Regions from separate parts of the Glycomyces sp. NPDC048151 genome, predicted to be linked through region 1. Evidence: riboswitches for the same ligand, from Rfam matches in the RefSeq annotation. Region 1 holds a riboswitch; the other holds the start of a gene.
What was found. A riboswitch is a leader RNA that binds a small molecule or an ion and turns the genes downstream of it on or off. The one in region 1 is predicted to bind cobalamin.
Positions count from the first base shown of each region.

Region 2: linked by a shared signal. The riboswitch ahead of ACGGCP_RS01600 (prenyltransferase/squalene oxidase repeat-containing protein) and the one ahead of metE (5-methyltetrahydropteroyltriglutamate--homocysteine S-methyltransferase) in region 1 are both predicted to bind cobalamin.

Region 1 covers NZ_JBIDBB010000001.1:198,856-207,131, reverse strand. Annotated here, with positions in the region: gene ACGGCP_RS00990 (hypothetical protein) at 1-297, opposite strand, end outside; gene ACGGCP_RS00985 (SDR family oxidoreductase) at 597-1,349, opposite strand; gene ACGGCP_RS00980 (hypothetical protein) at 1,475-2,029, opposite strand; gene ACGGCP_RS00975 (SDR family NAD(P)-dependent oxidoreductase) at 2,090-2,830, opposite strand; cobalamin riboswitch at 2,910-3,118, shown strand; gene metE (5-methyltetrahydropteroyltriglutamate--homocysteine S-methyltransferase) at 3,159-5,378, shown strand; gene alr (alanine racemase) at 5,454-6,638, shown strand; gene ACGGCP_RS00960 (alpha/beta fold hydrolase) at 6,723-7,922, shown strand; gene tsaE (tRNA (adenosine(37)-N6)-threonylcarbamoyltransferase complex ATPase subunit type 1 TsaE) at 7,976-8,276, shown strand, end outside.
Region 2 covers NZ_JBIDBB010000001.1:320,911-329,186, reverse strand. Annotated here, with positions in the region: partial or broken gene ACGGCP_RS01610 (MinD/ParA family protein) at 49-1,287, shown strand; gene ACGGCP_RS01605 (TetR/AcrR family transcriptional regulator) at 1,215-1,874, opposite strand; cobalamin riboswitch at 2,004-2,172, shown strand; gene ACGGCP_RS01600 (prenyltransferase/squalene oxidase repeat-containing protein) at 2,256-3,536, shown strand; gene ACGGCP_RS01595 (hypothetical protein) at 3,544-4,152, shown strand; gene ACGGCP_RS01590 (CbiQ family ECF transporter T component) at 4,199-5,302, shown strand; gene ACGGCP_RS01585 (ABC transporter ATP-binding protein) at 5,299-6,921, shown strand; gene ACGGCP_RS01580 (ECF transporter S component) at 6,905-7,714, shown strand; gene ACGGCP_RS01575 (hypothetical protein) at 7,719-8,054, opposite strand; gene ACGGCP_RS01570 (hypothetical protein) at 8,057-8,276, opposite strand, start outside.

The DNA of each region.
Region 1 (8,276 bases):
GAATGCCGAGGCGACATAGCCGTCCAGGTCAACCGTTTCCCTGACCGCGACTACCAGATAGCCAGCGAACTCTTCAAGCTCGAACCGGTGTTCAGGTATGAGCTCATCGCTCCATTTACTCACGGCCTCAAGCACTTCGACTACGCCAGTGAACTCGGCGGTATCGACCGCGCCGCCCAAGGCTCCAGCGCAATCTGTGACTTTCTTCATGGATCCGTGAAGATCCTCAGACAATGCGAACAAGTCCGTCGCAACCTTGTCGACCGCTTCAGGGTCGAGATTGAAGCCGCTGCTCACCGCTGCCCGCCTCGCACGACGACCCGCGCATGGACCAATGCTTCGGGAACCGCGCAAGAGAGCAGTCGGGGGCACGGGGGTAGCGCCATTTGTCGTCTCCGTGGAGTTAGGTGGGGTTTGGGATTCACGGTGACTGTATCGAACTGGAGAGTCACATGGGGTACACGGCTCGGATGTCGAGATCACGCGGCTGGCATTGCTATGTGAGCCATGCCGGAACTGGTCGCCCTGCCGCGGCGACCAGCCGGATCCCTTGCACGGCCTAGCGATCCTCCGCCAGTTCGAGTCGCTTGTTGCGCTTATTGGTTGCGGGTGACCTGGTCGCCCCACTGGCCGGGGCCGCCGGCGAGGATTACTGCGCCGGTTTCGAGGTCGGCGGTGGCGGCATCGGCTACGTGGGCGGCGAACTCTTCGACGGTGAGGAGGCTGCCTGCAGCCTCGCGGCGGTGTTCGATGGCGCCCGGTTGGGCCCGTTCGAGGAGGGTCGCGGTGATGGTGCCTTCGATCATGTCGCCGGAGACGGTCACGAAGTCGACGCCGTGCTCTGCGAAGGTCGGGACAAGCGCTTGGAGGGCCTCGCCACCGGCGTGCTTGGAGCGCGCGACGGGTGCGTAGACCGCAAGTGTCTCTTCGTAGGTGCCGTAGAAGTGCGCCTGGTGGCTGGTCACGTAGACGATGCGACCGCCGCGCGGCATGTACGTGAGTGCCTTGGTCGCGAGGTCCACTTGGGCGTCGCGGTTGAGGCGGAGCGCGTAGTCGGCGTCGACGTCCTTCTCGAGGCCGCCGGAGGCGTTGAGTACGAGTACGTCGAGGCGTTCGACGCCCGCGAGCATGGCGTCGACCTGCGCGGCGTCGGTGATGTCGGCTTGGACCGCCGTGCCCGTGGCCCCCCGCTCCTCGACGTCGGCGACGACCTTCTCGGCTCGCTTCGCCTTGTCCCTGTAGTTGACCAGGAGGTGCGCGCCCTCGTCAGCGAGGAGCCGGGCAGTGGCCGCCCCGATGCCCCTGGACGCGCCGGTGATGAGCACCGTCTTGCCTGCTAGCTGCCCCAACGACTCGCCCTTTCTCGAGGGAAATCGGGACAGCGTAATGAACCGTTCGCTTCGAGAGGCGCTGTTCGGGGCTACGAGGGAGTTCTGCCACAGCAACACCCTCTAGAAGCCCATGACCTCGACGCTTAGAAGGTAGCCACCTCAGGGTCATTCGTCGGGAAGCCCTCTGGCATCCCCCATAGGCCGAGATCATCGCTGTAAAGCGAGGCAAGGAAATCCACGACACCGACGTGGTACTCCGACCAGTCACCGTTTTCTCCCGAGACCACGATCGACCAGTCGTCAGGGGATTCCGACCAGGTTCGCCAGAAGAAGTAGTCGCCTACGTCTGACGACCCCCAGAGCAGCAGACCGCCGGGCTCCGGAAACGGCACATAATCTGCGGCGTAGCCTTCTCTGCGCCAATCATCAAGGATCACTGCGGCTCGTCGATGGTCCGTGACGAAACGCGACTCCTCACCAGGATGGGGCAGATGAAGAATAAGAAAATCCTCCAGAACGAGTGCCGGGTAAGCCTCCGCCAGAGCGCGGAAGTCAGAGGGAAGCTCTACCCCCAGCTCTTCGCGCAGTAGGTCCCAACGCACCTCACGCGGCTCGGCCGCGCGGAACTTCACCATCGCGGGGATCGCGGACTCCAAGCTCGAAATCGAACGGCTGACTCGATAAGGGGTGTTCGGCATGACTCTCCATTCAACGCATCGGCCCGGCGGATTACCGCCGGGCCGATATGTTTGCGCCGCTTAGCTCTCGCGGCGGTGGACTTGTTGGGCTCCGGTTTGGTCTCGGGGCATGATCGTGATCTGGTCGACGTTGACGTGGGCGGGTCGGGTTGCGACCCAACTGATCGTGTCGGCGATGTCGTCGGCGGTCAGGGGCGTCATGTTCGCGTAGACGGCGTCGGCGCGGGCCTGGTCGCCTTCGAAGCGGACCAGGCTGAACTCGGTCTCGACCATGCCGGGGTCGATCTCGCAGACGCGAACGGGCTGGCCGATCAGTTCGAGGCGCAGGACGCGGGTCACCGCGGCCTCGGCGTGCTTCGCGGCGTTGTAGCCGCCGCCACCCGGGTAGGGCTGGTGGGCCGCGATCGAGCCGATGACGACGACCTGGCCGTTGCCGGAGGCGACGAGCTTCGGCAAGAGCGCCTTGGTGACGCGGATGGTGCCGAGCACGTTCACGTCGTACATCTGCTGCCACAGTTCGAGGTCGGCCGTGGCGATCGAGTCGAGGCCGAGCGCGCCGCCCGCGTTGTTCACGAGCAGGTCGCAGCGGGAGACGACGGCGGCGAAGGCGGCCACCGAGTCCTCGTCGGTGACGTCCAGCGGCAGCGCGGTCCCGCCGCACTCGGCGGCGACCTCGGCGAGCTTGTCGGCCCGGCGCGCGCCCAGGATCACGTCGAACCCGGCTTTGGCGAGGGCCTTCGCGGTGGCCGCTCCGATGCCGCTGCTCGCTCCCGTGACTACTGCTACAGGTTTGGTGCTCATGGGGCCCGAGCCTACCCATTCGCGGAGCCCTCGTCCCACTCTGCGGCCTCGTCGGGGGCCCGGGCCGGTCAGCGGTCGTACCATCGGTTCCGACGCTGGTTCCGGCGCGGTGCGAACCGCTCCGGCTAAGAGGGAACCTGGTGGGAATCCAGGACTGCCCCGCAGCGGTGAGAGGGAACGAAACCCGCCATAAGCACTGGGCCCGGAACCCTGGGAAGCGGCGGGAATTAGGAGCCGGAGACGGCAGGCCCTCGAGTCCGAATACCTGCCCGCGTACCGCGCGCGACCGCGCGCGGTCCCGTTGTCGCAAGTTCGAGGGAACTGACACATGAAGACGATTTCCACCGTGCTCGGATATCCGCGTATCGGCCCGAACCGCGAGCTCAAGCGCGCGCTCGAAGGCCACTGGTCGGGCAGGCTCGACGCCGCCGGGCTGGAGGCCGCCGCGGCGGCCGTCCGCTCCGGGATGCTCGACGACCTCTCGGTGCTCGACGCGGTCCCGACCGGCACCTTCTCCTACTACGACCATGTGCTCGACACGATCTGCGCCGTCGACGCGCTCGCGCCGCGCCACCACCGCGACACCGAGCTGGCCTCGTACTTCGCCGCCGCGCGCGGGGACGAGGCCGCCGTGCCGCTCGAGATGACCAAGTGGTTCGACACGAACTACCACTACCTGGTCCCCGAGATCGGGCCTGCGACCGCGTTCGCGGCCAAGCCCGCCAAGGCCGTCGCCGAGTTCCTGGAGGCGAAGGAGCGCGGACTCGACGCCCGGCCGGTGCTCCTCGGCCCCGTCTCGTTCCTCCTGCTGGCCAAGGCGAGCGAGGACGCACCGGACGGCTTCGCACCGTTCGACCGGCTCGGCGACCTCGTCGCGGTCTATGCGGAGCTGCTTGCGGCCCTTCGGGACGCGGGGGCGGATCTCGTCCAGCTCGACGAGCCCGCGCTCTGCGGCGATCGCACCGAGGCTGAGCTGGCCGCTGTCTCCGACACCTACCGGCGTTTGAGCGCCGACACCCAGATCCTCATCGCGGGCGGTTACGGGCCGTTCGGCGAGTCGCTTCCGGTGCTCCTCGATGCCGGTGTGGAAGGTGTCGCGCTGGACCTCGTGCGAGGCCGCAGTGACCTCGATGCACTTGAGGCACTGGATGTTTCACGTGAAACATTTTTCCTGGCCGGAGTGGTCGACGGCCGCAACATCTGGCGCGCCGACCTTGCCAACGGCGCGGCCGACCTCGCACGGCTGCAGGCCATCAGCGACCGCGTCGGGGTCTCCTCGTCATCCTCGCTGCTGCACGTCCCGGTGGACTTGGACGCCGAGACCGAGCTTCCCTCGGCCCTGTTCGAGCGGCTTTCGTTCGCCCGACAGAAACTCCAGGAGATCAAGGCCATCGCCGACCCGGCAGGCTCCCGCGAGGCCCGTCCGGCGACCCCGGACGCCTGGCGCGACGAGGCCGTGCGCGAGCGCCTGGCCGCGCTCGGCGCGGACGCCGACCGCCGCGTGCCCTACGCCGACCGGCAAGCGGCCCAAGCCGAACGCGTCCCCCTGCCGCCGCTGCCGACGACCACCATCGGGTCGTTCCCGCAGACCGCCGAGCTGCGCAACGCCCGCGCCGCGCACCGCCGCGGGCTCATGATCGACGCCGACTACAAGGCCCGCATGAAGGCCGAGGTCGCGTCGGTGATCGCGGAGCAGGAGAAGCTCGGCCTTGATGTCTTGGTGCACGGCGAGCCCGAGCGCAACGACATGGTGCAGTACTTCGCCGAGCAGCTGCACGGCTTCGCGACCACCGCCGCGGGCTGGGTGCAGTCCTACGGTTCGCGCTGCGTGCGCCCGCCGGTGCTCTACGCCGACGTCACTCGCCAGGCGCCGATGACCGTCGAGTGGACCTCGTACGCGCAGTCGCTCACCGAGAAGCCGGTCAAGGGCATGCTCACCGGGCCGGTGACGATCCTCGCGTGGTCGTTCGTGCGCGACGACCAGCCGCTCGCCGACACCGCCGACCAGGTCGCGCTCGCACTGCGCGACGAGGTCGCCGACCTCGAAGCGGCCGGGACCGCGATCATCCAGGTCGACGAGCCCGCGCTGCGCGAGCTGCTGCCCGTGCGCGCCGCTTCCCGTGCGGCGTACCGGGACTGGGCGACCCGCTCGTTCCGCGTCGCCACCTCGGGCGTGCGGCCGGAGACCTCGATCCACACGCACCTGTGCTACTCAGAGTTCGGCGAGGTCATCGACGCGATCGCGGCGCTCGACGCCGACGTGACCTCGATCGAGGCGTCCCGCTCCAAGATGGAGGTCCTCGCCGACCTCGACCGCGCGAACTACCGCAGCGCGGTCGGACCGGGCGTGTGGGACATCCACTCCCCGCGCGTCCCGAAGCCCGAGGACATGGCCGAGGCGCTGCGCCTGGCCGTGGCCGCGCTCGGCCCCGAGCGCGTGTGGGCGAACCCGGACTGCGGCCTGAAGACCCGCCGGTATGAGGAAGTCCGCCCGTCGCTCGAAGGCCTGGTCGCCGCCGCCAAGTCGGTCCGCGAGCAGCTCGTCTAGAACGGGACGTGCCCGCCGCGACCCGGCTCCGGCGCTGTCGGGGGCCGGGCGCGGCGGGCACGTACCCTTGCATATGTGGCGATAGACAACTACCGCGTCCTGGCCGAACCGGAGTTCGGCACCATGTCGGGCCTGGCCAAGGCCAGCGCCGACTGGCGACGGCTCGCGCACAACATCGAGACCCTCGGTGCGATCGCCGGGGTGCCGATGATGGCGATGGTCAAGGCCGACGCGTACGGGCACGGCATGGTCCCGGCCGGGCGGGTCTCGGTCGAGGCCGGGGCGGCGAGCCTCGGGGTCGTGACCCTCAGGGAGGCATGGCAGCTCAAGCGCCTGCCGGACCTCGCGGACACCACGGTGATGGCGTTCTTCTTCGCCCCGGACCAGCCGGGCCTGGCCGAGGTGGTCGGCGCGGGGATCGAGCTCGGGGTGTCGTCGATGGCGCAGCTCGACGCGGTCGCCGCGGCGGCCGACAAGGCCGGGCGTCCGGCGCGGATCCACCTCAAGGGCGATACGGGCATGTCGCGAGGCGGCGTGGTCGAGCCCGAGTGGGCGTTCGTCGCCGAAGCGGCGGCGAAGCACCAGGCCGCGGGTTCGGTCGTCGTCGTCGGCGCGTGGAGCCACATGGCGTGCGCCGACGAGATCGGTCACCCGGCGAATATCGAGCAGAAGGCCGCGTTCGAGCGGTTCCTCGGCACGGTGGCCGCGTCGGGCCTGGAGCCGGAGGTGCGACACCTGGCGAACTCGGCGGCGCTCATCTCGGACCCGGAGACCAGGTACGACATGGTGCGTCCGGGGATCGCGTTGTACGGGTACAACCCGGTGCCGCAGTTCGCGGTCGACCTGCGGCCGGTGATCGAGGTGCGGTCGGTCGTCATGTCGGTGAAGCGCCTGCCCGCCGGTACGGGCATCTCGTACGGGCACACGGTGCACTTGGAGCGGGACGCGAACGTGGCGCTCGTGCCGCTCGGGTACGCGGACGGCGTGCCGCGGGCGGCCTCGGGCAAGGCGGAGGTGTACCTGGCGGGCAAGCGCCGCCGGGTTTTGGGCCGGATCTGCATGGACCAGTTCATGGTCGACTGCGGCGACGACGCGGTGAGGCCGGGTGAGCCGGTGGTCCTCATCGGCGCGGGCGAGCAGCATCCGGACGCGGACGACTGGTCGGCGTGGGCGGGGACGATCCCGAACGACGTGCTGACGGCGATCGGGTCGCGGGTGCCGCGCCTGTGGAACCGGGGCGTGGTTCCGCGCGGGGCCTGAGTACTGAACGCCGCGTCTACCGCGTTGCGGCGTTTGCGGGCAGAATGTCCGGGGGCTTGGTGTTCGAGAGCATTGCGAGGCCGCATGAGTGAGAAGCAGTCGCGCCGGTTGCGCGGGCTGGCCGTGGCCGGGGGCGTGACCGGCGGTGTGGCGGTCGGCGCCGCGCTGGCGTGGGGGGTGCCGCGGTATCTGGCGAGGCGGACGCGGGCGGCGTCGAACGATCCGTACGCGCATGAGCCGTTCGAGCTGCCGCCGCAGCGTTCGGTGTTCACGGTCGATTCGCACGGGGTGCCGATCCACGTGGAGACGGCCGGTCCTGAGGACGCGGATCTGACCGTGGTGTTCGTGCACGGCTATATGCAGGACATGGCGACGTTCTACTTCCAGCGGAAGGCGGTCGTCGAGGCGGAGCGGGCGGGGGTGTCGCTGCGGGCGGTGCTGTACGACCAGCCGGGGCACGGCCGCTCGGGCCCGCTTCCTCGTACAGAGTACGGAATAGCGGACCTCGCCGAGGTGCTGCACGACGTCCTGGCGGCGGTGGCCCCGCGGGGCCCGCTGGTGCTCGTCGGGCATTCCATGGGCGGCATGACGATCCAGGTGTACGCCCGCACATACGAGGCGGACTTCCGGGAGCGCGTGAAGGGCGTGGCGTTCCTCTCCTCCACTTCGGCGGGCCTGGACAAGGTGGCGACGAAGCCGATGCGGTCGCTGCAGCGGCTGCGGCGCACCGTGCTGCCGATGCTGCAGCAGGTCGCGGGGTGGACGCCGGATCTGATCGAGCGGTCGCGGCTGCTCGCGGGCGACCTGGGGTGGCTGCTGACGCGCAAGGCCGCGTTCGGGCACGTCGACCCGCCCGCGTCGCTGGTCACGCTGGTGGAGCGGATGAACCGGCGGACTTCGCTGCAGACCATCGTCGGTTACGCGCGAGCTATCCTCGATCACGACGAGACGGCGGTGTTGCCGCTGTTCGAGGGGCTTCCGGCGCTGGTGGTCGTCGGCGACGAGGACCTGCTGACGCCGCCGGAGCACTCCAGGCGGCTGGCGGCGGCGCTCGGGGGGTCGCGATTCGCGCTCATAGCCGAGGCGGCCCACTCACCGCAGCTGGAGTACCCTGGTGAGATCTCACAACTGTTGTTGGAGATGATCGACAAAGTCGTGGCTGAGATCGGCAGGGGTTCCGCCGTGTCCGCCGCCCCGGCGGCGCCGCCGTTCGCGCGCGACGCGGGACGGCAGCGCAGGTGGTCGCCGTTCTCCCGCCACCACGGGCACCGTCTCGAACCCTGACCGGGCGCCGCGCCGAGAGGCCGGCCCACCGATACGCACTTGGAGAGTGAAACGTGAGGCTCCAGCTCCAGACGGCCGCGGACACCCACGAGTTCGGGCTGCGCCTGGCCGCGGTCCTCCGCGCGGGCGACCTCGTGATCCTCACCGGCCCGCTCGGGGCCGGGAAGACGGCGCTGACGCAGGGCGTCGGCGCCGGTCTCGGCGTTGAGGGGCGGATCACCAGCCCCACGTTCGTGATCGCGCGCTCGCACCGCGCTGGTGCGGCGGGTGTGCCGCTGGTGCACGTCGACGCGTACCGGCTGGAGACCCTCGACGAGCTCGACGACCTCGACCTCGACACCGACGTGGAAGCGG
Region 2 (8,276 bases), 120 kb from region 1:
CCGGAGGCGAGCGAGCAGTACTACGCGTCTTCGGAAGTGCACCAGCAGGACAGCGCTCCCGAGGACGTCATGCAGCAGCCGCACCACGCCGGTCCCGTCCGCAATCCGCGCCAGGGCGACCACGTGCCGAGCGCGCCGCCCCCGGCCGCGACGCCCATGCCCGGCCCGGCGGCTCCCTACGATTCGCCGCCCGCGCAGTACGAGGCGCCGCAGGAGCCCAGGCTCGTGGACGGCTGGCCCGCGCCGCCCGGTCCGGCCCCTGTGGACTACCAGGTCGGCGCGCCTCCCGCGCCCGCGCCGCGCACGAACGTCCCGGTCCCGGTGTTCCCCGACCACGCGGGCGCGCTCGAGCGGCTCGGCGTGACCGCCGACGACTTCGCGTCCCGCCGGGTCGTGCCGCCGCGCCCGCCCGTGGCCGAGACCGGCCTGCGCGGCGCGCTCCACCGTTTCAGCCTCGGCATGGTCGCCCTCCCGCCCGGGCCCCGAGAACGTTCACGGCAGCGGGCGGTCGACACCGTGCGCCGCAACTTCGGGGGCCTGCGCCAGATCACCGTCGTCAACCCCAAGGGCGGCGCGGGCAAGACCGTCGCTGTCCTCATGCTCGCCATGACGTTCGGCCGCCACCGCGGCGGCTACGTGCTCGCGTGGGACAACAACGAGACGCAGGGGACGCTGGGCATGCGCGCCCAGCAGGACTTCCACGTGCGGACCGTCCGGGACCTGCTGCGCGACCTCGACCACTTCCGGGGCCCCACGGGGCGCATCGGCGACCTCTCGCAGTACGTGCGCGCCCAGGGCGGCGCGATGTTCGACGTGCTCGCCTCCGACGAGTCGGCGACGGCCGGGGAGATGCTCACGTCGCAGGCGTTCGGCGACCTGCGCGAAGCGGTGTCGCGCTTCTACAAGCTCATCGTCGTCGACACCGGCAACAACGTGCGGGCGGCGAACTGGCAGGCGGCGATCGACGCGACCGACCAGCTGGTGGTGACGATGTCGGCCCGCAACGACTCGGCGGAGACCGCCGCGCGGATGCTCGACCACTTGGAGCAGACCGGCCGCCGCGACCTGGTGCGCGGCGCGGTGTCGGTGGTGTCGATGCCCGCCCACCGCAAGGACGTGGACCTGCCCGCGGTGCAGCGGCACTTCGCGGCCCGCACGAGGGCGGTCCTGCTCGCGCCGTACGAGAAGCTCCTCGACTCGGGCGAGCCGATCCGCTACGACTCGCTGAGCAAGGCGTCGTCGTCGGCCTGGCTGCGGATCTCCTCGGCCGTCGCCGAGGGGCTGTAGGCGGCGAGGAGCCCGACGAGGCCCGCCGCGGCGTCGGCGAGGCGCCGGTCGTCCTCGTCGGCGTGGCCCAGGACGAGCGCGCCCTGCACGAACACGAGGACCGTGGCGGCGAGCCGCGGAGGGTCCGCCGCGGCGTGCATCTCGCCGCGCTCGACCGCCCGTGCCAGGATCGCGGCGAGATCGCGTTCGAGCTCCGTCCAGGCCTCCTGGACGCGGCGCATCGTGGCGGGGTCGTCGGCCAGCTCCACCGCGGCGCGCACCACGAAACCGCCCTCTTTGGAATGGCGGGCCACGACCTCCAGCAGATCGGCCACCACCCGCGGCGCGTCGATGCGCTCGTCGCTCCCGCGCTCGAGGGCGCGGTGGGCGATCGCTCGCAGCTCCGGCTCGGTGTCCTCCCGGTAGCGGCCCAGCGCGGTGATGTAGAGCTGGTGCTTGGACCCGAATGCGGCGTAGAGCCCGGCGCGGTTCATGCCGGTCGCCGCGACGAGGTCCGACATGGAGGTGGCGGAGAACCCGCGCTCCAGGAAGACCCGTGTCGCAGCGCGAAGAACTCTGTCCAAATCGGCGTTCTTATTTCTGCTCACGTTGTGCACCGTATCGACACCCGGTGCTACGGGTCAATAACCGCAAGGCGGGAGTTCACTCGCGTGGCGCGAGTGAACGGCTGCACTGCGCGACCGGTCAGCTTGACACCCAGCGAATCCACCCGCGAGAATGACCCAAATTGCATAGGCGTCTGGCGGGGGAAGTCCGGTGAAAGGCCGGCGCTGACCCGCAACGGTAGTCGCGGTCCGTCAACTCAGACAAACTGCCGAGCACCCTTCGATCCTGCTCGGTCCACCCGCGTGAGCCCGAATGCCCGCCGACGACGCCGTCCGAATTGTCAACGCCTGTCGTGGTCTACAGGCGCTTGCGGCGCCGCCGCCTGCCCGAAGACCCAACTCGCTCAAGGAAAGGTCAGGCAATTGCGCCACCTGCCCGCCCGACTGCTGGCCGCCGCCGCGGTCGTGCCCGTCGCCGTCCTCGCCTCCGCCGCACCGGCTGAGGCCCAAGACGCCCCGTTCGCGCAGCCCGCCCAGGCCGCCGCGTCCTGGCTCGTCGCCCAGTCCGACGGCACCTCCTGGAACGGCGGGGACGTCTCGTCCTCGCTCGACGCCGTCATCGCCCTGGAGGCCGCCCGCGTCGGCGGCGACCAGGTCCAGGCCACCCTCGAGTGGCTCAACAGCAACGAGACGCTCTCCCCGTACGTGTACCCCGCGGTCGAGGGCGCGACCGAGCCCGCGCTCAACGCCGGCGCCGCCGGGAAGGTCATGTACACCGTCGCGACCGCCGGGGGCGACCCGACGAACTTCGCCGAGATCCGCCTCGCCGACGAGGTCACCGCCTCGCAGACCGCGAACGGCACCTACGGCGACGGCACCGCGCCGTCCACCGCGTGGGCCGTCCTCGGCCTCGCCCGCACCGGCACCCCGGCCGGCCCCGAGGCCGCGGCCGGGCTCGCCGCGGTCCAGTGCCCCGACGGCGGGTTCAACTTCGGCGACGTCGACGGCGGCGACGACTGCGTCTCCGACCCCGACACGACCGGTCTCGTCGCGTCCGCGCTCGCGACCCTCGGCGACGACGCCGCCGCCCCGCTGACCGCGGCCGTGGAGTGGCTCGAGGCCGCGCAGGCCGAGGACGGCGGGTTCGACAACGGCTTCGGCGAGAACGCGAACTCGACCGCGATGGCCGCCCAGGCGTTCCTGGCGACCGATCGGGCCGACGCCGCCGAGCGCGCCGTCTCGTTCCTGCTGACGCTCCAGTTCGGCTGCGACAGCGACGCGCCGGGCGCGCTCATGTACACCGACCCCGAGGACCCCGAGTTCGGCGAGGCCTCGCGCCTGCTCGCGACCGCGCAGGCGATCGTCCCGATCGCGGGCCAGGACCTCGCGAACCTCGACGCCACCGGCATCGAGGCCGCCGCCCCGGGCACCGGCTGCGAGAGCGCCGGCGCCGGGGACGAGTCCGCGACCGACGCGGCCGCCGACGAGGACGAGGGTTCGGCCTCGTGGGTGCCGTGGGCGATCGGTGCCGCCGTGGTCGTGCTCGTCGCGCTCATCGTCGCCTTCGCGCTGCAGTCCCGCAAGCGCGGCGCCGGTGCGTCCCCGGCCGGGGACGCGGCGCCCGCCGAGGAGCCGAAGGGCGACTCGGGCGAGGCCTCCGGCGACGGCGAAAGCGCTGACGGCGACGGCACCGACAAGCAATAGTCGGCACGTGTCCCGAAGCGAACGAAACGCAGGCAGCGCCCGCCGGTCCGGCGGGCGCTGCCTGCGCGCTGCGATAGCGGTGCTCTTCGCGGTCCTCTTCCCCGCCTCCCCTGCCGCCGCTCATGACGGCTGCCTCGAAGTCACGGTCGTCGTCGACTTCGGGACGCTCGCGACCGAGCCCGCGACCGGGTGCGCCGCCGACCCGGCGAACGGCCTGGACGCGCTCGCGCAGGCCGGGTTCGCCGTCACCGAGGTCGCCTCGATCCGCGGCATGGTCTGCCGCATCGACGACCTCCCCGAAAGCGACTGCGGCGCAGCGCCTCCCGCGAAGGAGTACTGGTCGTATTGGCGGGCCAACGCCGACGACGAGACCTGGTCCTACTCGCCCGTGGGCGGCGGCGACGCGCGCCCCGACGCGGGCGACGTCGAGGGCTGGGTGTTCGGCGACGGCTCGACCGCGCCCGCGATCACCCCCGTCGAGGCCGCCGAGTCGACCGAGGGGCACGGCCCGGGAGAGCAGACGGAGCGCTCGTTCACGTGGGTCGTCGCGGTCGTCGCGATCGCCGCCGTCGCCGCGCTCGCGATCTGGCGCATGCGCCGCGACCGGCGCGCATGACCGGTCCGAGCAGCGCCGGTACCCGACCGCCGGTCCGGCGGTCGGCATGAGCGGAGCCCGCTCGGGGCCTTCCGCGTCCCGCCGGACCGCCCATCCGGTCGCCTGGTGGGGCTGGGCCCTGCTGCTCGCCACCGCCGCCGGGCGCACCGGCAACCCGTGGCTGCTGCTCCTCATCGTCGCCGTCGCAGGGCTGGTCGTCACCTGGTGCCGCGGATCCGAGCCCTGGTCCGGCGCGTACCGGGTCTTCCTCGTCATCGGCTTGAGCGCCATCGCGGTCCGTATTGCGTTCTACGTCGTCTTCGGCGGCTCCGACGGCCCCACCGTCCTTTTCACCCTCCCCTCCGCGACCCTCCCCGCCTGGGCCGCGGGCTTCCGGCTCGGCGGCGACGTGACCGCCGAAGGCGCCCTCGCCGCCGCCTACGACGGCCTCCGGCTCGCCACCCTCCTCGTCTGCGTCGGCGCGGCCAACGCGCTCGCCAGCCCCCGGCGGCTGCTCCGCTCGGTCCCGGCCGCCCTGTACGAGGTGAGCGTCGCGGTCGTCGTCGCGCTGTCGGTCGCCCCGCAGCTCGTCGAGAGCGTCGGCCGCGTCCGCCGTGCGAGGGCCCTGCGCGGCAACACGGGCCGCAGCCCCGCGAACCTCATGCGCACAATCGTCTCCCCGGTCCTGCACGACGCGCTCGACCGGTCGCTCGCCCTCGCCGCAGCGATGGCCTCGCGCGGCTACGGCCGCGCCGCCGGAATCCCCGCCTCAGCCCGTCGCACCACCGGCGCGTCACTCCTCATCGGACTCATCGGGCTCTGCGCGGGCGCGTACGTGCTCCTCGGCGCCGGGACGCCAGCACCGCTGGCCTGGTCGGTCGTCGCCGTCAGCGCGGGCGTCGCGGCCTTCGGGATCGCGTTCGCCTCCAAGCGGGTCCCGCACACCCGCTACCGCCCCGACCGGTTCGGCGCCCGCGACTGGCTCGTGGTCGCCTCCGGCGCGGCCGCCGTCGCCGGAAGCGTCCTCAGTGGACTCTACGAGCCCGCGGCGCTGTGGCCCGCGACGAACCCGATCACGGTGCCCGACCTGCCGATGTGGGCCGCGGGCGGCATCCTCCTCGCCACCGCGCCCGCCCTGCTCGTGCCGTCCCAAAGAGGAGGAACACCATGAACCCCGGCGGGATCGCCTTCGACCGCGTCACCTTCGCCTACACGGGGAAGCGAGTGCTGGACGACGTCTCGTTCGACCTCCCCGAAGGCGAGTTCTGCCTGCTCGTCGGCCCCACCGGCGCGGGCAAGTCGACGCTGCTGAAGGCCGTGAACGGCCTCGTCCCGCACTTCACCGGCGGCAGCATGTCCGGCCGGATCACCGTGGCGGGCAGGGAGGTCCGCGGCTCGACCCCGGCCGACCTGGCCGACCTCGTCGGGTACGTCGGCCAGGACCCCTTGGCGGGCTTCGTGACCGACGAGGTCGAGCGCGAACTCGCCTACACCGCCGAGCAGCTCGGCGTCGACCCCGCCGCGATGCGCAAGCGCGTCACCGAGATCGTGGACCTCCTCGGTCTCGCCGACGTGCGCGCCCGCGACCTCGCCGCCCTCTCCTCCGGTCAGCGCCAACGGGTCGCGATCGGCGCGGCCCTCGTCGCCGGGCCCGCCGCGCTCGTCCTCGACGAGCCGACCTCCGCGCTCGACCCGACCGCCGCCGACGAAGTGCTCTCCGCGCTCCACCGCCTCGTCCACGACCTCGGCGTCACCGTGCTCCTCGCCGAGCACCGGCTCGAACGCGTCGCCCAGTACGCCGACTCGGCACTGCTCCTCAACGGCGGCAAGGTGACCCACGGCCCGGTGGGCGAAGTCCTGGCCGTCTCGCCGGTCGCGCCGCCCGTCGTCGACCTCGGCCGCCTCGCCGGATGGCCCGGACCGCCCGTCACCATCCGCGAAGCCCGCAGGCACGCCGGTGACTTGCGCGAACGGCTCGCCTCGCTCACACCGGCTTCCGTCGTCGAGACCCCGGCCGGGCCGCCGCTGCTCGACGCCCGCGGCGTCCACGTCGACTACCCCGGCGGCGTCCGCGCCGTCGACGGCGTCGACCTCGTCGCCGGACGCAGCGAGCGCATCGCCCTCATGGGCCGCAACGGATCCGGCAAGTCGAGCCTCCTGTGGGCACTGCAGGGCACCGGGAAGCGCTCAGGCGGCTCGGTCGCGATCGGCGGCGCCGACCCCGCCGCCCGCAAACCCGCCGAACGGCGCACGCTCGCCGGGCTCGTCCCGGCCGAACCCGGCGACCTCCTCTACGCCGAGACCGTCGCCGCCGAATGCGCCGGCGCCGACCGCGACGGCCGCGTCCCACCCGGGACCTGCGCGAAGATCCTCGCCGACCTCGCCGACGGCATCGACGGCGAGACCCACCCGCGCGACCTCTCCGAAGGGCAGCGGCTCGCGCTCGCCCTCGCCGTGACCCTCACGGCCGCACCGCCGCTCCTCCTCCTCGACGAGCCGACACGCGGCCTCGACTACCCGGGGAAGGCCGCGCTCGCGTCCCGGCTCGGCAGGCTCGCCGAGGCCGGGCACTGCGTGGTCGTCTCCACCCACGACGTCGAGTTCTGCGCCGAGTTCGCCAGCCGCGTCGTGATCCTCTCCGACGGCGAGGTCGTCGCAGACGGCCCGGCCCGCCAGATCGTGGCCGCGTCCCCGATGTTCGCCCCGCAGACCGAGAAGGTCCTGCCGGGCTGGCTCACCGTGGGCGAAGTCGCCGCCGCACTGGGGACCGGCGATGACGCGGTCGACTGAGACGCCGCCGCTCGCCCGGCCGCGCCCGCCCGTGCGCTGGAGGGCCGCGCTGTCGCTCGCGCTGGCGGCGGGGTTCGGCCTGGTCGCGATGTCATGGCCGCTGCTGGCGGCCCCGGGCGGAGCGTTGACCGAGACCACTTCGGGCCCTTGGCTGTTCGCGCTGCTGCTGCCGCTGGTGACGGCAGTCGTGCTGCTCCAGTTGACGGACGGCGGGCTCGACGCGCGCGCGGTCGCGATGCTCGGAGTGCTCTCGGCGATCGTGGCAGCGGTGCGGCCGTTCGGCGCGGGCGCCGCCGGGGTCGAGACGGTGTTCTTCCTGCTCGTGCTGGCGGGCAGAGTGTTCGGGCCTGGGTTCGGGTTCATCCTGGGCTGCACCGGTCTGTTCGCCTCGGCGCTGCTGACGGGCGGGGTCGGGCCGTGGCTGCCGTACCAGATGTTCGCGGCGGCGTTCGTCGCCCTGGGCGCGGGGCTCCTGCCGGGGACACCGGACACGAAGGCGGGCAGGACGACCGAGCTGGCGGTCCTCGCCGTCTACGCCGCGTTCTCGTCGCTGCTGTACGGACTGCTGCTCAACATGTCGTTCTGGCCCTTCGCGATCACGGGCGGGAACCTCGCGTACGTGCCGGGCGGGGGGCTCGGCGAGAACCTGCCGCGCCTGCTCGCCTACTCGCTCGCGACCTCGTTGGGCTGGGACATCGGCCGGGCCGTCACGACGGTCGCGCTGGTCCTCTTGACGGGGCCGCTGCTGCTTCGCGTCATGCGCAGGGCCGCACGGAGGGCGAACTGGTCCTGAGGCCCTAGTACGGCAGGTCGAAGAGGGTGACGAGGGCGCGGTTGAGGTGTTCCATGGTGCGGCCCGAGAGCATGCACGCGCAGTCGGCGAGACTGCCGACGCTGGTCTGGCCGACTTCGGCGACATGGACGAAGCCGCCCACCGGGTCCTGGTCGCCGCAGGGCACCGAGGCCGGTCCGGGCCTTCGGCCCAAGGGGGCGACGAGCACGCAGCCGGTGTGGGTGGCGGCGTTGAACCGGTCGTCGGAGAGCACGACCACCCGCTTCCCCGTCGGGGTGTGCATGTAGACCTCGCCGCGTCTCAGCGGCCGCCGCTCTGACTTCGCCTCTTCTGGTGACACGTCTACTCCTCGCCGTCCCCGGCCCACAGTTCGCGGGACTCGCGGCCGGTGGCCTCCAGCCAGTCCCGATGCTCGAGTGCGCCCTCCCCGGCCGCCTCGAGCTCGGCGGCGAGCGCGGCACGTCGCGCTGCGCGGGCGATCCAGGCGGTCGGTTCCAGGCCTTCCGCAGCGGCGACGGTGGCGATGACCTGCCAGTCGCGGTCGTCGATGCGGACGGTGATC